4 regions of the Vibrio sp. 9-16B-A1 genome follow, and region 1 is predicted to be linked to each of the others. Evidence: predicted binding sites of a transcription regulator. Region 1 holds the regulator's gene; each other region holds the start of a gene.

The links. Region 1 encodes PurR, which represses purine synthesis genes. Its sites were predicted from a motif close to TNANGNAAACGTTTNCNTNA; they were not measured.
Region 2: the regulator PurR is predicted to act here: its motif matches at 2,241-2,260, upstream of purT (formate-dependent phosphoribosylglycinamide formyltransferase).
Region 3: the regulator PurR is predicted to act here: its motif matches at 2,045-2,064, upstream of ACVB80_RS02805 (NCS2 family permease).
Region 4: the regulator PurR is predicted to act here: its motif matches at 1,716-1,735, upstream of ACVB80_RS01945 (formate--tetrahydrofolate ligase).

What each region holds. Positions count from the first base shown of each region.
Region 1 covers NZ_JBSDZD010000002.1:213,941-217,704, reverse strand. Annotated here, with positions in the region: gene ACVB80_RS04690 (TVP38/TMEM64 family protein) at 1-398, opposite strand, end outside; gene ACVB80_RS04685 (TfoX/Sxy family DNA transformation protein) at 617-1,207, opposite strand; cyclic di-GMP riboswitch class I at 1,315-1,417, opposite strand; gene purR (HTH-type transcriptional repressor PurR) at 1,577-2,581, opposite strand; gene torD (molecular chaperone TorD) at 2,888-3,535, opposite strand.
Region 2 covers NZ_JBSDZD010000010.1:17,736-21,499, reverse strand. Annotated here, with positions in the region: gene ACVB80_RS16055 (CidA/LrgA family protein) at 1-352, shown strand, start outside; gene ACVB80_RS16050 (LrgB family protein) at 352-1,041, shown strand; gene cdd (cytidine deaminase) at 1,257-2,144, shown strand; gene purT (formate-dependent phosphoribosylglycinamide formyltransferase) at 2,316-3,491, shown strand; gene ACVB80_RS16035 (thiopurine S-methyltransferase) at 3,579-3,764, opposite strand, start outside.
Region 3 covers NZ_JBSDZD010000001.1:610,294-614,057, reverse strand. Annotated here, with positions in the region: gene ACVB80_RS02810 (aminoacyl-histidine dipeptidase) at 1-1,110, opposite strand, end outside; gene ACVB80_RS02805 (NCS2 family permease) at 2,086-3,381, shown strand; gene gpt (xanthine phosphoribosyltransferase) at 3,444-3,764, shown strand, end outside.
Region 4 covers NZ_JBSDZD010000001.1:418,926-422,689, reverse strand. Annotated here, with positions in the region: gene ACVB80_RS01945 (formate--tetrahydrofolate ligase) at 1-1,686, opposite strand, end outside; gene ACVB80_RS01940 (inosine/guanosine kinase) at 1,870-3,174, opposite strand; gene ACVB80_RS01935 (CreA family protein) at 3,369-3,764, opposite strand, start outside.

The DNA.
Region 1 (3,764 bases):
TAAAACGCGCCGTCGCGCTCAATGCCCTGATTGATGGTGGTCAGCTTACTGCCAAAGCGCTGCTGGACCCAGTCACGCAGCAGGTAGCGGCTGCTGAGAAATGCCAGGGTTGCACCAAGGGTGCTGGCGAAAGAGACCAGCAGCAGGCCGTTGGTAAAGCCAAACAGGGCGGCAGCCAGCAGGGTAACCACGGTAGCGCCGGGAATGGAAAGCGCGGTCACCGCAACGTATAAAAGAAAGTAGCCACCAAAGGCTAACAAAAAGTTTTGTTCAATAAAGCCCGCCAGCGCCGCCTGCTGCGTTTTGGCGTTTTCCAGAGTCAGCAGGGGACCAAACTGATAACCCAGCCCCACAATAGCGGCTAACAGTACGATTCCGATAACGACCTTTTTGTTCATCTCAATATTCCGTTTTTATGTCTCTTAGAATTATGACAGGGAAACAGTGAGATTTCTTTCAGATATAAAGAGTTTCATTGTGGTGGCCGGTAAAGCCCGTAAACTGCGTACCACGTACCACGTACCACGTACCACGTACCACGTACCACGTACCACGTACCACGTACCGCGCAACCAAAAACACCGGCATCAAGCCGGTGTTTGTTCACGTTAAATTTTTAGCCCACCTGACTGAGCAGTTCATCACGCCGGGCCTGTGGAATAACAGACCAGTGACTGCCGCGGATCGCTCCCTCAAGCGCCCATAACAGTTCTACGCCCACTTTGCCTGAATGGCTTTGCTGGATGGCTTTATATGCGCCTGCTGCACCCTGATTTTGCAGCTCTTCCACACTGCAGATACCGGCTTTTTTAAGCATTCGTTCGGTACCAAGGCGAAGATTAGGCAGATCTTTCAGACGGTCAGGTTTGGCCTGAGCCTGCTGCTCTTTCTCCTGGCGGGCAATTTCGAGTGCGTGGGTGGCTTCTTCAATGATGATGTTCGGTGTCTGCCACATTGCCTCTGGCAGGGCGAAGTATTTGGTGACCACGGGGAAGCCGCGTTTTTTGTAAATGTAAGGTTCGAAGCCGGCCAGTTTGAAATCTTTTGCTTTCTGGTTGTCAGCGCGGATGAAAAGGGTATCGCCAACCACCAGTGCAAACATTACGTCGTCCGCGAAGACGCCGAAGCCTCCGAACATTGAACGGGATTTAATAGTTCCCAGACTCTCGAAGAGTCTCAGCGAGTTTTTTAGAGTAGGTTTGTTCATGCTGTATGTCCCGGTTTAGAAGTTCCGCCACTAAATTCAGGTCCGAGCATTTGAGCAAATCGATGCATGACTGATAGCGCGAGCTCGCGCTGGTGTGCATATTTGCCATCGGCAACCCCGCTACCATCCCAGTCCCTGACACGTCTCAGTTACTGGATTAGGCCGGTGGCTTTGCGTCCCACCCTTTCAGGTGGTTTGCCCTGTGCGTGACATCAGTTCAGGTTTTCATTTGAAATCGTATTTCGGAGAAAGCCTGATATAAAAAATAATAGTGAAAAAGCGGAATTAACATCACACTCGTCTGCATTTAGTGTGACATTGATCCAAATAAAAGCACGCGTTATGCGTGCTTTGTTTCATTATGCTGCCTTATCCAAGGCGTTTAACTGACTTACGTTCAACCAGCTCAGGTTGCATCTCGAACACGCGGCGCTCATGTTCTTTATCTTTGATGCGCTGCAGCAGCAGCTCGAATGCTGTTTTACCCACACGGCGTTTAGGCTGGTGGATGGTCGTCAGTGGTGGCGAGAAGTACGCCGACAGGTCCATGTTATCGTAACCGATCACGGAAACATCATCAGGGACGCGTAAGCCTTTTTCCTGAAGGCGGCTGATAAGACCCAGCGCCATGGTGTCATTGAAGCAGAACACAGCGGTCGGACGTTTGTCCATCGCCAGGATTTGCTCTGCTGCCATGACAGCAGTATCACATTCGAAGTTACCTTCAATGATGTTCTTCTCTTCGAATGGCAGACCGGCTTCTTCCATTGCGCGTTTGTAACCGGCGATACGCTCTTTACAGATCGCTTTCTCAAACTGACCAGACAGACACATAATGTCTTTGTGGCCGTTTTTGATCAGATAACTGGTCGCCAGGTAGCCACCTTCTTCTGAGTTATCGATGATCTTATCGGCACCTGAACTTTCAGGGCCCCAGTCCATGATAACTTTAGGGATGTCCGCGTGAGCATCAAGCATTTCACGCAGCTCTTCGGTCAGGTCAGAACACATCACCAGGATGCCGTCGACACGTTTTTCTGCCAGCATGCGGATATAGTCGCGCTGCTTTTCGTAGATACCGCCTGTATTACACAGGATCAGGGTGTAGCCCTGGCGGTAACAGTAGCTTTCCACACCATCAACCACTTCCGAGAAAAACGGGTTGGTTGACTGGGTGACCAGCATACCGATAGTACGGGTAGTATTACATTTCAGACTGCGCGCTACGGCACTCGGAGCATAGTTTAGCTCTTTTACTGCCTGCAGCACTTTTTCCTGCGTTGCTTCAGCAACAAAGCGGGTTTTGTTAATCACGTGCGAGACTGTGGTGGTGGACACCCCAGCTAAACGCGCAACATCTTTAATTGTGGCCATATATTTGTTCCTGTTTCTGCCGTATGGGCGCTTTTATCAGTTCTGCCGCAGGGGAAAAGGCCATACTGCGGTCAGAAAAGTTGGCGTGAAAAGCGAACCTGGCTGAAAACATATCTGTTAAAAAACAAAAAACCGCTAACTAACAGCGGCTTACCTTGCTTTCCAAATGGTTTATCATATTTTATCGTTTGCGGTCACAATTCTAGACTCATAATTGAGACCTGACAATCATAAATATGTCATTTTGCCGCGTTTCCATCACACAAATTAATTTTTCTTAACGCCAGCTAAAAAGGTCTGGCAGGCCTATTCGCCCGCCAGGTAGTGTCCGTCCAGGATCAGGAAGTCATGCAAAAGCGACGCTACCGCGGCATAAAAACCAAACTCGTCAAACTGCTGACATTTTTGCTTAAACTGAGGAACCCAGCTCAGCAGGTACTCATCAATGAAGGCTTTCTGTTCCAGGAGCGATGCTTCGAACTTCTCCGGTTTTTCACACTCGTTGGAGCGGATGATGAGGTTACCCAAAAAATCGAGCTCAACGGCCAGGTGATCCGCCGGTTCGTTGAAGCCTTCCTGCATTGAAATGCCTTTTTCCTGCATCAGTTCTTCCATCTGCCGGGCAGGCTCATCATTGAGCAGGCCGCTTTTGCCAATGTACATCGAGGCATAGGGCAGGGCGGCGTTTTTGTCAGTGGTCAGGAACAGACCACAAAAGTCAGCGGCCAGTTCGATCATGGCATCTTCTCTGTCCTGCAGACGGTTAAGGGCATCAACCAGGGCGGTAGTGGACGCTTTCAGCTGCTCTGTTTCACCCAGGCCGCTGATGAAGCTGCGGATCTCAGGGGTGTGATAGGTCGCCAGCTCTTTTTCATTGATCTCCCTGGCAAAGAGGCTGGACAGCCACCAGTATATTTCGGCACGCTTTTCGTTAAACAGCTTGCTCTCTTGCATGTCGGGTACTCCGTAAACTATTGATGTGGCGATTGTATCGCATATATATGAACAGCATCCGGTCGGGTTATGTAAGAAAAAGTGTTGTTTTGACAATATGTTAACAGTCGTCTCCGGTTTGTCTTGCATCAATAAAACCCGGGAAACACTATTAATTTTAGCCTATTTGCTAGAAATGTAACGGATTGTGAATAGAATAATAATGAAATCAGAAGAAATATAAGTGGTG
Region 2 (3,764 bases), on a different contig from region 1:
CGCTGGCTACGCCGTGTCTCTGGCCATTATTATGGGCTGCCTGTACGCAGGTATCGCGATCCAGAGTGCACTGGCGATTTCTGTTCCCGGTAGTATTCTCGGGATGCTTATTTTGTTTGCTTTGCTGGCCTCTGGCCTTGCCCCTGTTGAGTGGGTTAAACCCACTGCTTCGCTGTTTATCCGCTATATGATCCTGCTGTTCGTACCGATCAGTGTTGGGCTGATGAACCATTATCAGCTGCTGCTTGATAACGCCCTGCCTATTCTGGCCAGTGCCATTGGCGGCAGTGCGATTGTGCTGGTCATCCTGGCAAAAGGTCTGGATAAACTGCTTGAAGGAGATAAACAATAATGTGGCTGCTTATTACTGTTGCTGTTTTTTTTGCAGCCCGCTTTGTTTCCCAAAAGCTGAATAACCCGCTTGCCAACCCGCTGATTATTGCGGTTTCTGCAATCATCTGTTTGCTGCTGATAACCGGGGTCGACTTTGACACCTACTACGCTCAGAGCGACAGCCTGAGTTACCTGCTGCAGCCTGCGGTTGTAGCGCTGGCCTACCCGCTCTATGAGCAACTGCCGGAAATCCGCGCCAAGTGGCGGGTGATCCTGCTGGCCTGTGGTGTCGGCAGTATTATGTCTATGGTTACGTCTGCCGTTATTGCGGTATCCCTGGGAACGGACATGACCCTGGTCGCCGGCCTGATGGGTAAATCAGTAACAACCCCGATCGCGATGGAAGTCGCCAGCCACCTTGGCGGTGAGCCGGCAATCGCCGCGATACTGGTGGTACTGGTCGGGGTATTTGGCGCCGTACTGGCCTACCCGATTTACAACCTGATTGGGATTAAACACCCACTGGCACGTGGCCTGACTATGGGTACCATTTCTCACGCCCTGGGCACAGCAACCTGTATCGAGAAGAACCCGCGCGATGCAGCGTTCAGCTCTCTCGCTCTGGTAATCTGCGGTGTTATCACCTCCATTCTTGCCCCGCTGGCCTATATGCTGGCAGAAGTACTCAATGTGATGATCAACGGCTGATCATTCCGGCAGGGACGCCGGACACGACACACTTCACACTTTCTCCGCATGTAATCAATTACATGTGTGAGATCTCTCCTGTAATGCAAAATGCAATTTCGTTACATTCAAATTCGTGATCATGATCACTGTCCGAATGCGCAATATTCCTAGAATAGAGGAAAAACCCTGCAGAACAGTCAATAATCGCAGGGCAATGATTACAAGGATTCATAATGAACAACAAAATCGAGCTGGCCCTGCAAGAAATGCCTGAAGCTGTAGCAGCAAAGCTGCGTGAGATCATCACCGCTGACAGTTTTGACTCTACCATCTCACCTGAACAGTTCAGTGAACTGCTGGAGATCTCCGGTCTGTGTGATGAAGAGCTGCGCGTTGCGCTGCTTCCTGTTGCCGCTGGTTACGCTTATGTCCCGCTGTCTGATTTCTATGTCGGCGCACTGGCGCGTGGCCTTTCTGGCCGCATCTACTTCGGTGCCAACGTAGAGCTTGAAGGCGTTCAGCTTGGCCAGACAGTGCACGCAGAGCAGTCTGCAATCAGCCACGCCTGGATGAAAGGCGAACAGGGCCTGAAAGACGTTACCGTTAACTTCAGCCCTTGTGGCCACTGCCGCCAGTTCATGAATGAACTGACCACCGCCAAAGAACTGATGATCCAGTTGCCTGAACGCGATGAAAAGAGCCTGCAGGAGTACCTGCCAGACTCATTCGGCCCGGCAGATCTTGGTATCACCGAAGGCCTGATGAGCAAAAAAGATCTTCAGAACCAGTATGAAGGCGGCAATGAACTGGTCAGCAAGGCAGTAGAAGCGCTGAACATCAGCCACTCTCCTTACACCAAAAACCCAAGCGGCGTTGCCCTTCGCATGAAAGACGGCACCATCTTCAAAGGCGCATACGCTGAAAATGCGGCATTTAACCCGAGCCTGCCACCACTTCAGGTAGCACTGGTTCAGGCGCGCATCGCAGGTCAGGCATTTGAAGATATCGAAGCGGTTGCACTGGCAGAGACCAGCAGCAGCAAAATGAGCCACCTGATCGACACCCAGGGCACGATGGAAGCGATTAATCCGGATGTGACTGTGGAATACGTTTCTTTGTAATCTGTTGTGATGTGAGTTTAAGAGGGCCCCTTTTCAGGGGCCTTTTTGTTATCCGCGCCTCCTCTTTCTCCACTTTTTTTCATGTTTGAACAAATTAAAGGCAAACGTTTGCGTCTTTCCAAAAAAACGGTATGATCCGCCGCAGCTCAACTACATAAAAGGTTTTTAAATATGTTTGGTACTGCTACTGCAAATGATGCTACCCGTGTGATGCTGCTTGGCTCTGGTGAGCTGGGTAAAGAGGTGGCTATTGAGTGTCAGCGTCTTGGTCTTGAGGTTATCGCTGTTGACCGTTATCTGAACGCGCCGGCAATGCACGTTGCCCATCGCAGCTATGCGATTGATATGCTTGACGGTGATGCACTGGCAGAGCTGATTGCCAAAGAAAAACCACACTACGTGGTACCAGAGATTGAAGCGATCGCGACTGATAAGCTGGTTGAGCTGGAAGCTCAGGGCCTGAATGTTGTCCCGACCGCAAACGCGACCAAACTGACCATGAACCGTGAGGGTATCCGCCGCCTGGCCGCTGAAGAGCTGGAGCTGCCAACTTCGCGCTACCGCTTTGCCGATACTTTCGAGGAGTTTGCAGCAGCGGTTGAGTTCGTAGGTGCGCCTTGCGTGGTTAAGCCGGTGATGAGTTCATCAGGTAAAGGCCAGAGCGTGATTAAGTCTGCTGACGATATTCAAAAAGCATGGGACTACGCTCAGGATGGCGGACGTACCGGTGCCGGCCGCGTGATTGTGGAAGGTTTTGTCGACTTCGATTATGAAATCACCCTGCTGACAGTACGCGCCGTTGATGGTACTCACTTCTGCGCGCCAATCGGCCACCGCCAGGAAGATGGCGACTACCGTGAATCATGGCAGCCACAGCTGATGACACCTAAAGCACTTGAACTGGCTGAGCACATCGCCGGTAAAGTCGTGAATGCACTGGGTGGTTACGGTATTTTCGGCGTTGAACTGTTTGTTAAAGGCAACCAGGTGATCTTCAACGAAGTCTCCCCCCGCCCGCACGATACCGGTCTGGTGACCCTTATCTCTCAGGAACTGTCTGAGTTCGCTCTGCACGTGTGCGCCTTCACCGGTATGCCTGTAGGCCAAATCACGCAGTACGGCCCTTCTGCCTCTGCCGTTATCCTGGGTCAGGGTACCTCAGACAATATCCGCTTTGAAGGCATGAGCGATGCACTGGCAAAACCACAGACGCAACTGCGCCTGTTTGGTAAACCGGATATTGATGGCCGCCGCCGTCTGGGTGTTGCCCTGACCCGCCGCCAGTCAATGGAAACGGCCATTGAAGATGCGGTAGAAAGCGCCGGTAAAGTGAAAGTGATTTACTAACCGCTGATCACGTCAAAGGTAATCGCAAATAAATAAAAAGAAACGCTCCCCTTTCGGTGGAGCGTTTTCATTTCCGCGGCGCTTCAGTCAGGCCTCAATCAGCCAGACCTCTTCAGCAAAGCGCGACAATCCTTTTTTGATCCTCGGGTGAGTCTCATCGGCATCATCACGCTCCAGATGGGTGATTTTCATCCCCTCAAACAGCTGATGTACTTCCTGAGCTGGTACACTGAACGGAGGGCCTGCCATTTCCTGCTGATCGTAATCCAGTGT
Region 3 (3,764 bases), on a different contig from region 1:
GCCAGAGTCGATCAGGGAACGGATCAGACACAGTACGGTGATCTTGTCCTGCTCTGTGGTGATCACGCCAACGTTTAGTGAAGTTTCTACCACGCCTTCGATTTCATCACTCATACGCATCACGCCGTTCGGGCAGGTGTTCAGTGCGGCAATAAAGCGCTGCTGATCGTTTTGCGCCAGCACGTCTTTGGCTTGCGCGGCTTCGTTGAAGCTGACGATATCGGTCTCAACACGGCCAAGCTCGGTTTTCAGCAGGTTAGTGTAGAACTCAAACAGCTCTTCCAGTTTTGCCATGTTTTCTTCAGGCAGAGCCACAGTGACAAACGCTTCACGCGGAATGGCGTTACGCAGGCTGCCGCCACGGAACTCGGTCAGGCGCAGATCCAGCTCTGCAGCGTGACCGGCAAGGAAGCGTGCCATCAGTTTGTTGGCGTTACCGCGACCGGTGTGAACGTCACAGCCAGAGTGACCGCCTTTCAGGCCTTTCAGTGTCAGCTGGCGTACAACGTAACCCTGTGGCAAGGCTTCACGCTCAGTTTTAAATGTCAGGGTGCTGTCGATACCACCGGCACAACCCATGTAGACTTCGCCTTCCTGCTCTGAGTCAGTGTTGAGCAGGATGTCGCCTTCCAGCCAGCCGGCTTCCAGGCCGAACGCACCGGTCATGCCGGCTTCTTCATCAACAGTCAGCAGCACTTCAAGCGGGCCGTGTTTGATTTCGTCAGAAGCCAGTACCGCCAGACAGGTCGCCATGCCGATACCGTTGTCTGCGCCAAGGGTGGTACCTTTGGCTGTTACCCATTCGCCATCAATGTATGGCTGAATAGGATCTTTGCTGAAGTCGTGATCCGTGTCTTCATTCTTCTGCGGCACCATATCGATATGCGCCTGCAGTACTACGCCTTTTTTGTTTTCCATACCTGCCGTAGCTGGTTTCTTAATAAAGACGTTACCGGTTGGGTCGCGGCGTACGTCCAGACCCTGCTCCTGGGCCCAGCTTACGATGTGCTGCGCAAGAGCTTCTTCCTGACCGGAAGGATGAGGGAAAGAACAGATTTGGTCGAAAAACTGCCACAATGGGGCAGGGGAAAGCTGACTGATTTCAGACACGGAATACTCCTTAACTGATTATATATGGGGCAAACAGCCGTGGATGGATGAGGATCCAGCAGAAATGGTTTGTCTGCCCTTCATTTTGCAGGGAAAACAGCATACCACTGAGAAGTGATTGTCTAAAGTGCTGCAGCAGATCAAAAACCGGCGGCATGTCATATTTCCTGAACATGCATTTTGTAAGTTGGCTACTGAGTAAGGCTGGTTTACTGCTCTTTTTGTAATTTAATTACACGTATAAATTGACTTGAATCAATTTATGCGAAAAAGTGTGATTTATGCACGTTTTGGGGTTGTAATAAAATTTCTTGGTGGTATATTTATAACCACTTCCAGAGTGAAGCGCTAAATGCTCATAGGATGAGTCCGAACTATCGCCTCCATGGAACCGAGAAACAGTATGAATTTTGTTTTGATTTATTAAGGTGATAATTATGAACGGTATGTCTTCTGCAAGTTTTTGGTCTAACACAAACGTATGTACTTCTAACGCCAAAAGCTTCAACGTATTTACAGGTTTCGGTTACTAAGTTTTAACCAAACATGTGATTTGAACGAAAGTTCACCCCCTAATATTTGGAATTTTCTTACAACCATTTGGTTGAAATGATTCTCACGCCACTCACTCTTGAGTGGCGTTTTTTTATTCCTGCTTACCTGTGCGCATGAGTGCACGTATACCCCTCTATATTGTCAGTTAAGTCCCGCTTCAGCCGTACTTTCTTAGGTGAAAGTTTGCTACATGATGCTTTATTGTCCTGAATCAAACCCGGAGTGAACTTTGTTGTTAGCCATTGATTTACCTGGCTTATGATTTGTGGTGGCTCTGCTTTTTCGCTTATCTTGCGCAGATTGTGTCTGAAAATACGATGAAAACGCCATTTCGAACTAGAAATTGCTATTTGATAACTCTATAATTCGCGCCAATCGTTTACGCAATCGTTTAGTTTTATCATTTTTAGGGATACCACAATGCTTGAGAGGTTGTTCAAACTCAGTGAGAACGGAACCAGTGTCCGCACTGAAATTATCGCCGGGGTGACTACTTTCCTTACCATGGCGTACATTATTTTTGTCAATCCGGCCATTTTGGCGGACACCGGCATGGATCGTGGCGCGGTTTTCGTTGCGACCTGTCTGGCGGCGGCGATCGGCTGTTTCATCATGGGCTTTGTGGCTAACTACCCGATCGCTCAGGCGCCGGGCATGGGCCTGAACGCTTTCTTCACCTATTCGGTGGTTCTGGGTATGGGTCATACCTGGCAGGTGGCACTGGCAGCGGTATTTGTTTCCGGTGTGCTGTTTATCCTGCTGAGTGTGTTTAAGATCCGTGAGTGGATCATCAACTCAATTCCGCTTTCCCTGCGTACCGGTATCTCTGCCGGTATCGGTCTGTTCCTGGCGTTTATCGGCCTGAAGAACGCCGGCATCGTAGTAGACAACCCGGCGACACTGGTCTCTATGGGCGCAATTACCTCTCTGCCGGCAGTACTGGCAGCAGTAGGTTTCTTCCTGACCATCTCTCTGGTTCACCGCGGTGTGAAAGGTGCGGTGATGATCGCAATCCTGGCGGTAACCGGTCTGGGTATCCTTTTTGGTGACGTTCAGTATCACGGCATCATGTCTGCGCCACCGAGCATTGCACCGACATTTCTCCAGCTGGATTTCTCAGCCATTTTTGAAGTGGGCATGATCTCGGTGATCTTCGCGTTCCTGTTTGTTGACCTGTTTGATACCGCAGGCACCCTGGTGGGAGTGGCAACCAAGGCAGAGCTTATCGGCAAGGATGGTAAAATCCCACGCCTGAACCGCGCGCTGCTGGCGGACTCTACGGCAACTTCTGTGGGTGCGCTGCTGGGTACGTCGAACACAACCTCTTACATTGAAAGTGTTTCTGGTGTAGTGGCGGGTGGCCGTACCGGCCTGACTGCGGTTGTGGTTGGCATTTTGTTCCTACTTGCATTATTCTTCTCGCCATTAGCTGGTATGATCCCGGCTTACGCTACGGCGGGTGCCCTTTTCTATGTAGCAATTCTGATGCTCTCTGGTCTGGTCAGCATTGACTGGCGCGACCTGACAGAAGCGGCTCCGGTTGTTGTGACCTGTTTGCTGATGCCACTGACTTTCTCGATTGCAGATGGTATTTGCCTGGGCTTTATCGCTTACGCGGCGATCAAGCTGTTCAGTGGCAAAGGTCGCGATGTTTCCCTGAGTGTGTGGATCATGGCTGCCATTTTCATTCTTAAATTTGTATTGTCAGCGGCGTAAATAAGCAATCGTTTAAAGCAAACGTTTGATGACTGCTGAAACTTGATTGATCGAAGATTACTATGACTAAAAAATTTATCATCACCTGGGACAATATGCACATGTATTGTCGTGAGCTTGCTGAACGTCAAATGCCGGCAGAACAGTGGAAAGGCATTATCGGTGTAACCCGTGGTGGCCTGGTGCCGGCAGCGATTCTGGCCCGTGAGCTGGGCATCCGCTACGTTGATACCGTTTGTATCTCAAGCTATGACCACGATCATCAGCGGGATATGACTGTACTGAAAGCACCGGAAGGTGATGGTGAAGGCTACCTTATCGTTGAAGATCTGGTAGACAGCGGTGACACCGCGCGCAAACTGCGTGAAATGTATCCAAAAGCC
Region 4 (3,764 bases), on a different contig from region 1:
CTTTTCCGGAAGACCTGGCATGGTCATCACGTTGCCGCACAGCGCGTAGATGAATCCTGCACCGGCACACAGCTTAAGCTCACGGACTTCAACTTCGAAGTCTGATGGTGCACCTTTCATTGATGCATCTGCAGAAATCGACGCTGGTGTTTTAGCCATACAAACGGCCAGGTCAGTAAAGCCATGCTTATTAAAGCGGGTCAGCTGCTTCTGAGCCAGTTCAGACAGCGCGATGTTGCGTGCGCCGTAGCCGGTCTCGCTCACAGCCATCAGCTTTTCTTCCAGGCTCTGCTCAAGGGTGTAGAGCGGAGTGAAGTCAGATGGAGTTTCACAGGCCAGTGTGACAGCTTCAGCCAGTTTTTCTGCACCTTCGCCGCCTTTACCAAAGGCTTCGCTGATCGCGACTTTCGCGCCCAGTGCTTCAACCCACGATGCCAGCAGTTTCAGCTCTTTGTCGCTGTCCTGCGGGAAGCGGTTGATTGCAACTACGGCAGGCACCTTATATTTGGCAACGTTGTTGATGTGCCATTTCAGGTTCTCAAAGCCCGCTTTCAGTGAGGCTTCATCTTCACCGAAAATCGCTTCCGGCAATGGCTGACCCGGGCGCAGGTCGTAAAGACCAGAGTTCGCTTTCAGGCCACGCAGGGTAGCAACGACAACCGCACAATCCGGACCTTTGCCGGACATGTTCGCTTTGATGTTACACGCTTTCTCAAAGCCCATATCTGAACCAAAACCACCTTCAGTGATGGTGTAATCAGCCAGTTTGGTGGCGATACGGTCAGCAATGATAGACGAGTTACCGTGTGCAATGTTGGCAAAAGGACCCGCATGGATAAGAGTCGGAACGCCTTCCAGCGTTTGCATCATGGTTGGCTCAATGGCCTCTTTCATGGTGACAGTCATCGCACCGGCTACCTGCAGTTCTTCTGCTGTTACCGGTTCACCGTCCAGGTTGTATGCCATTACGATGCGGCCGATACGGGCACGCAGGTCGTGAAGGTCACTGGCCAGTGCCAGAATTGCCATCAGTTCAGAAGCGGCAGAAATATCAAAGCCGTCTTCACGCTCAAAGCCGTTAATGGTTTTACCTGGCTGGTTTTTACCCACGGTGACCATGCGCAGAGCGCGGTCATTGTGGTCCATCACACGACGCCATACGACCTGCTCAGGGTCTATACGAAGGGCTTTCATGCCGGTTTTGGCGCTGAACTCTTCGTAGCCATGGCGCTGCTCGTGGAAAAGACGGGCATCGATAGCCGCAGAAGCGAGGTTATGAGCTGCGGTTACCGCGTGAATGTCACCGGTCAGGTGCAGGTTCAGCTCTTCCATTGGAGCAACCTGACTGTAGCCGCCGCCTGCAGCGCCGCCTTTTACACCAAATACCGGGCCCATGGATGGCTGACGGATACACGCCATCACAGATTTGTTCAGCTTAGCCAGTCCCTGGGCCAGGCCAATAGTGGTAACGGTTTTACCTTCACCCAGAGGGGTAGGGGTAATTGCCGTTACAACGACCAGTTTACCTTCCTGTTTATCTGCAAGACGGTTAAGACAGTCGAGAGAAATTTTCGCTTTGTGGCGTCCGTGCGCGTTAAATTCGTTATCCTGCAGGCCTGCTTTGCGGGCTACAGTATCAATTGAAGAAAGTGGAGTGGAACGACAGATATCGATATCGCTCAGCATTTAAAACCCCCTAAATGCCATAAAGCCAGAGACGAAAACGTTTGCGTGGGCAATATACCTTGCTATTCGGCTTTGTAAAGTGTTTTCGTTAGTGATAAATCACTTCGGCTGGATATATAACTCAGTATAATTGATGTTTGTATAAATAAAAAAGCCAGCGACAGAGCGCTGGCTAAAATTGGGTTACCGATCCCAGTATGTTTCTTCCAGGCTGTCCTCCCGCTCAGGAAGAGAGCGGGTCAGGCGTGGAGAGTGCTGGGTCAGTACTTCGTAGCTTACGCGGTTGGCGTATTTACAGATCTGCGCCAGTGATGAGTAGCTCAGGTACTGGTGGTCGTGCTTCACTGAGTTTGGCACGTTCACCTTGTGATACAGGTTTGCAGCCATGTCGTGCAGCAGGGTAGACAGCGCAGCATCACCGGCACCATTGGTGTTCTTGATTTCCAGCGGGCCGCCAAGGTATGGCTCAATGTGCGAGTACACCTTCATCGCGTTGGTGCAGTCTTGTTTGCGCATCGCGCGGCTGAACTCAAACTGGTTGAAGTTTTCAATACTGCCTTCGCGCAGCGGGTAGTTGGTTTCCCGCTTCACGCTTTCTTCGGTGTAGCTGGCCATGTACAGACCTTCAGGGCCTGCGGTACACAGAACCAGGTCTACCCACTCAAGCGCTTTGTCTGCAGCCTGAAGAGGATCGCTTTCACCGGTCAGGGCTTCGCCTTCTTCTTCGTTCATCGCAACCACAGTGATGTTCTCTTTCAGGTACTCCTGCCACCACTCTGATTTGCCTTCAATCACGTACTTGGTGCCAAGGGTCAGTACCACTGGTACGTCATTCTCTTTAGCCAGTGAAATCGCGCGCTGAACGGCCTGCGGCATTGGGTCGGTTGGTTTACCACGCATCAGGTACGAAGAGACAACCAGGGCTGCCGCTTTCTTAAACACTTTGTCCGGGATGCTTTCAGGAGAAAGCTTGTTCATGTGGCCTTCGTTGATCGCGAAAGTACGCTCGCCATCGTCCGAGATCAGGGTGTAACAGCGGCCGATAGGCCCGTCTACCGTTTGCAGGTAGTTCAGATCCATACGGGCAGAGGTGTTACACAGGTAACGATAGGCGTAAGAACCCACTTCAATGTTCTTGCTCATTACGCCCAGCAGGACGGATTTGCTGTCGGCCAGAACAGAGTAGTTGTGCAGTGTGTTACCAATGGTATCACCCGGGTATTCGTGGGTGATCAGGTGCTTCTCTTTCAGCTCCTGGTAAAGGGCGTCTGCTTTGCTCTCTTCAAGAACCAGCGAATGGCCTTTACTCAGTTCGTATTTGGCAAGAAAGTCATCGTCTACCCGTGCTTCGATATCAACGATGGTTTGTCCTACGCCCACAATAGTAGGGCGGTGCAGCCTTGGTGCCTGACGGATCTGGTTGATCAGAGGATCTCTGGAGTGGCTTGGAAAGTAGTGCTTCGACTTACGCTGACCAGGAAATTTCATGAAAAAAAAGGTGATTGGTTAACAGGGCGCGAATTCTACCACACTTTTTTTATCAAATTGACACTTGTTGCGGGCAAATTGGCAATAAAAATGGCCGGAAATGGAGCAGATTTCATTGAGTGCTTAAATAACCGCCGCTGAAACGAAAGCAATCGCTCACGCAGCCCGTGGCAGGGGCTGCGTGATCCGGAGATTTACTTGGCTTCAGCGGTTGGTTCAACGTAAGCTTTCGTTCCCCACAGTGGGACTGTCGACAGACTGTGCTTAAAGCTGCCGGACGTTTCTTTGGTGGAGTAGGATACGTACATCAGGGTTTGGGTCTGAGCATCGTAGATACGGCGGATTTTCATTGACTTGAAGAAGATGCTCTTGGACTTCTTAAATACCACTTCACCGGACTTGGACTTATCGACTGATGCGATCATCCCGGCGGTAATATCACCGGTCTGGCGGCAGGAAATGGAGCTGTCGCTTGGATCAGCAAGGCTCAGATCCGCTTCGATGCTGGCGATATGACAGGTTACGCCCGGCACCAGAGGGTCGGTCAGGGTGTTCAGTTTAATGTCTTTGGTGGTAAATACCCCAAGAGA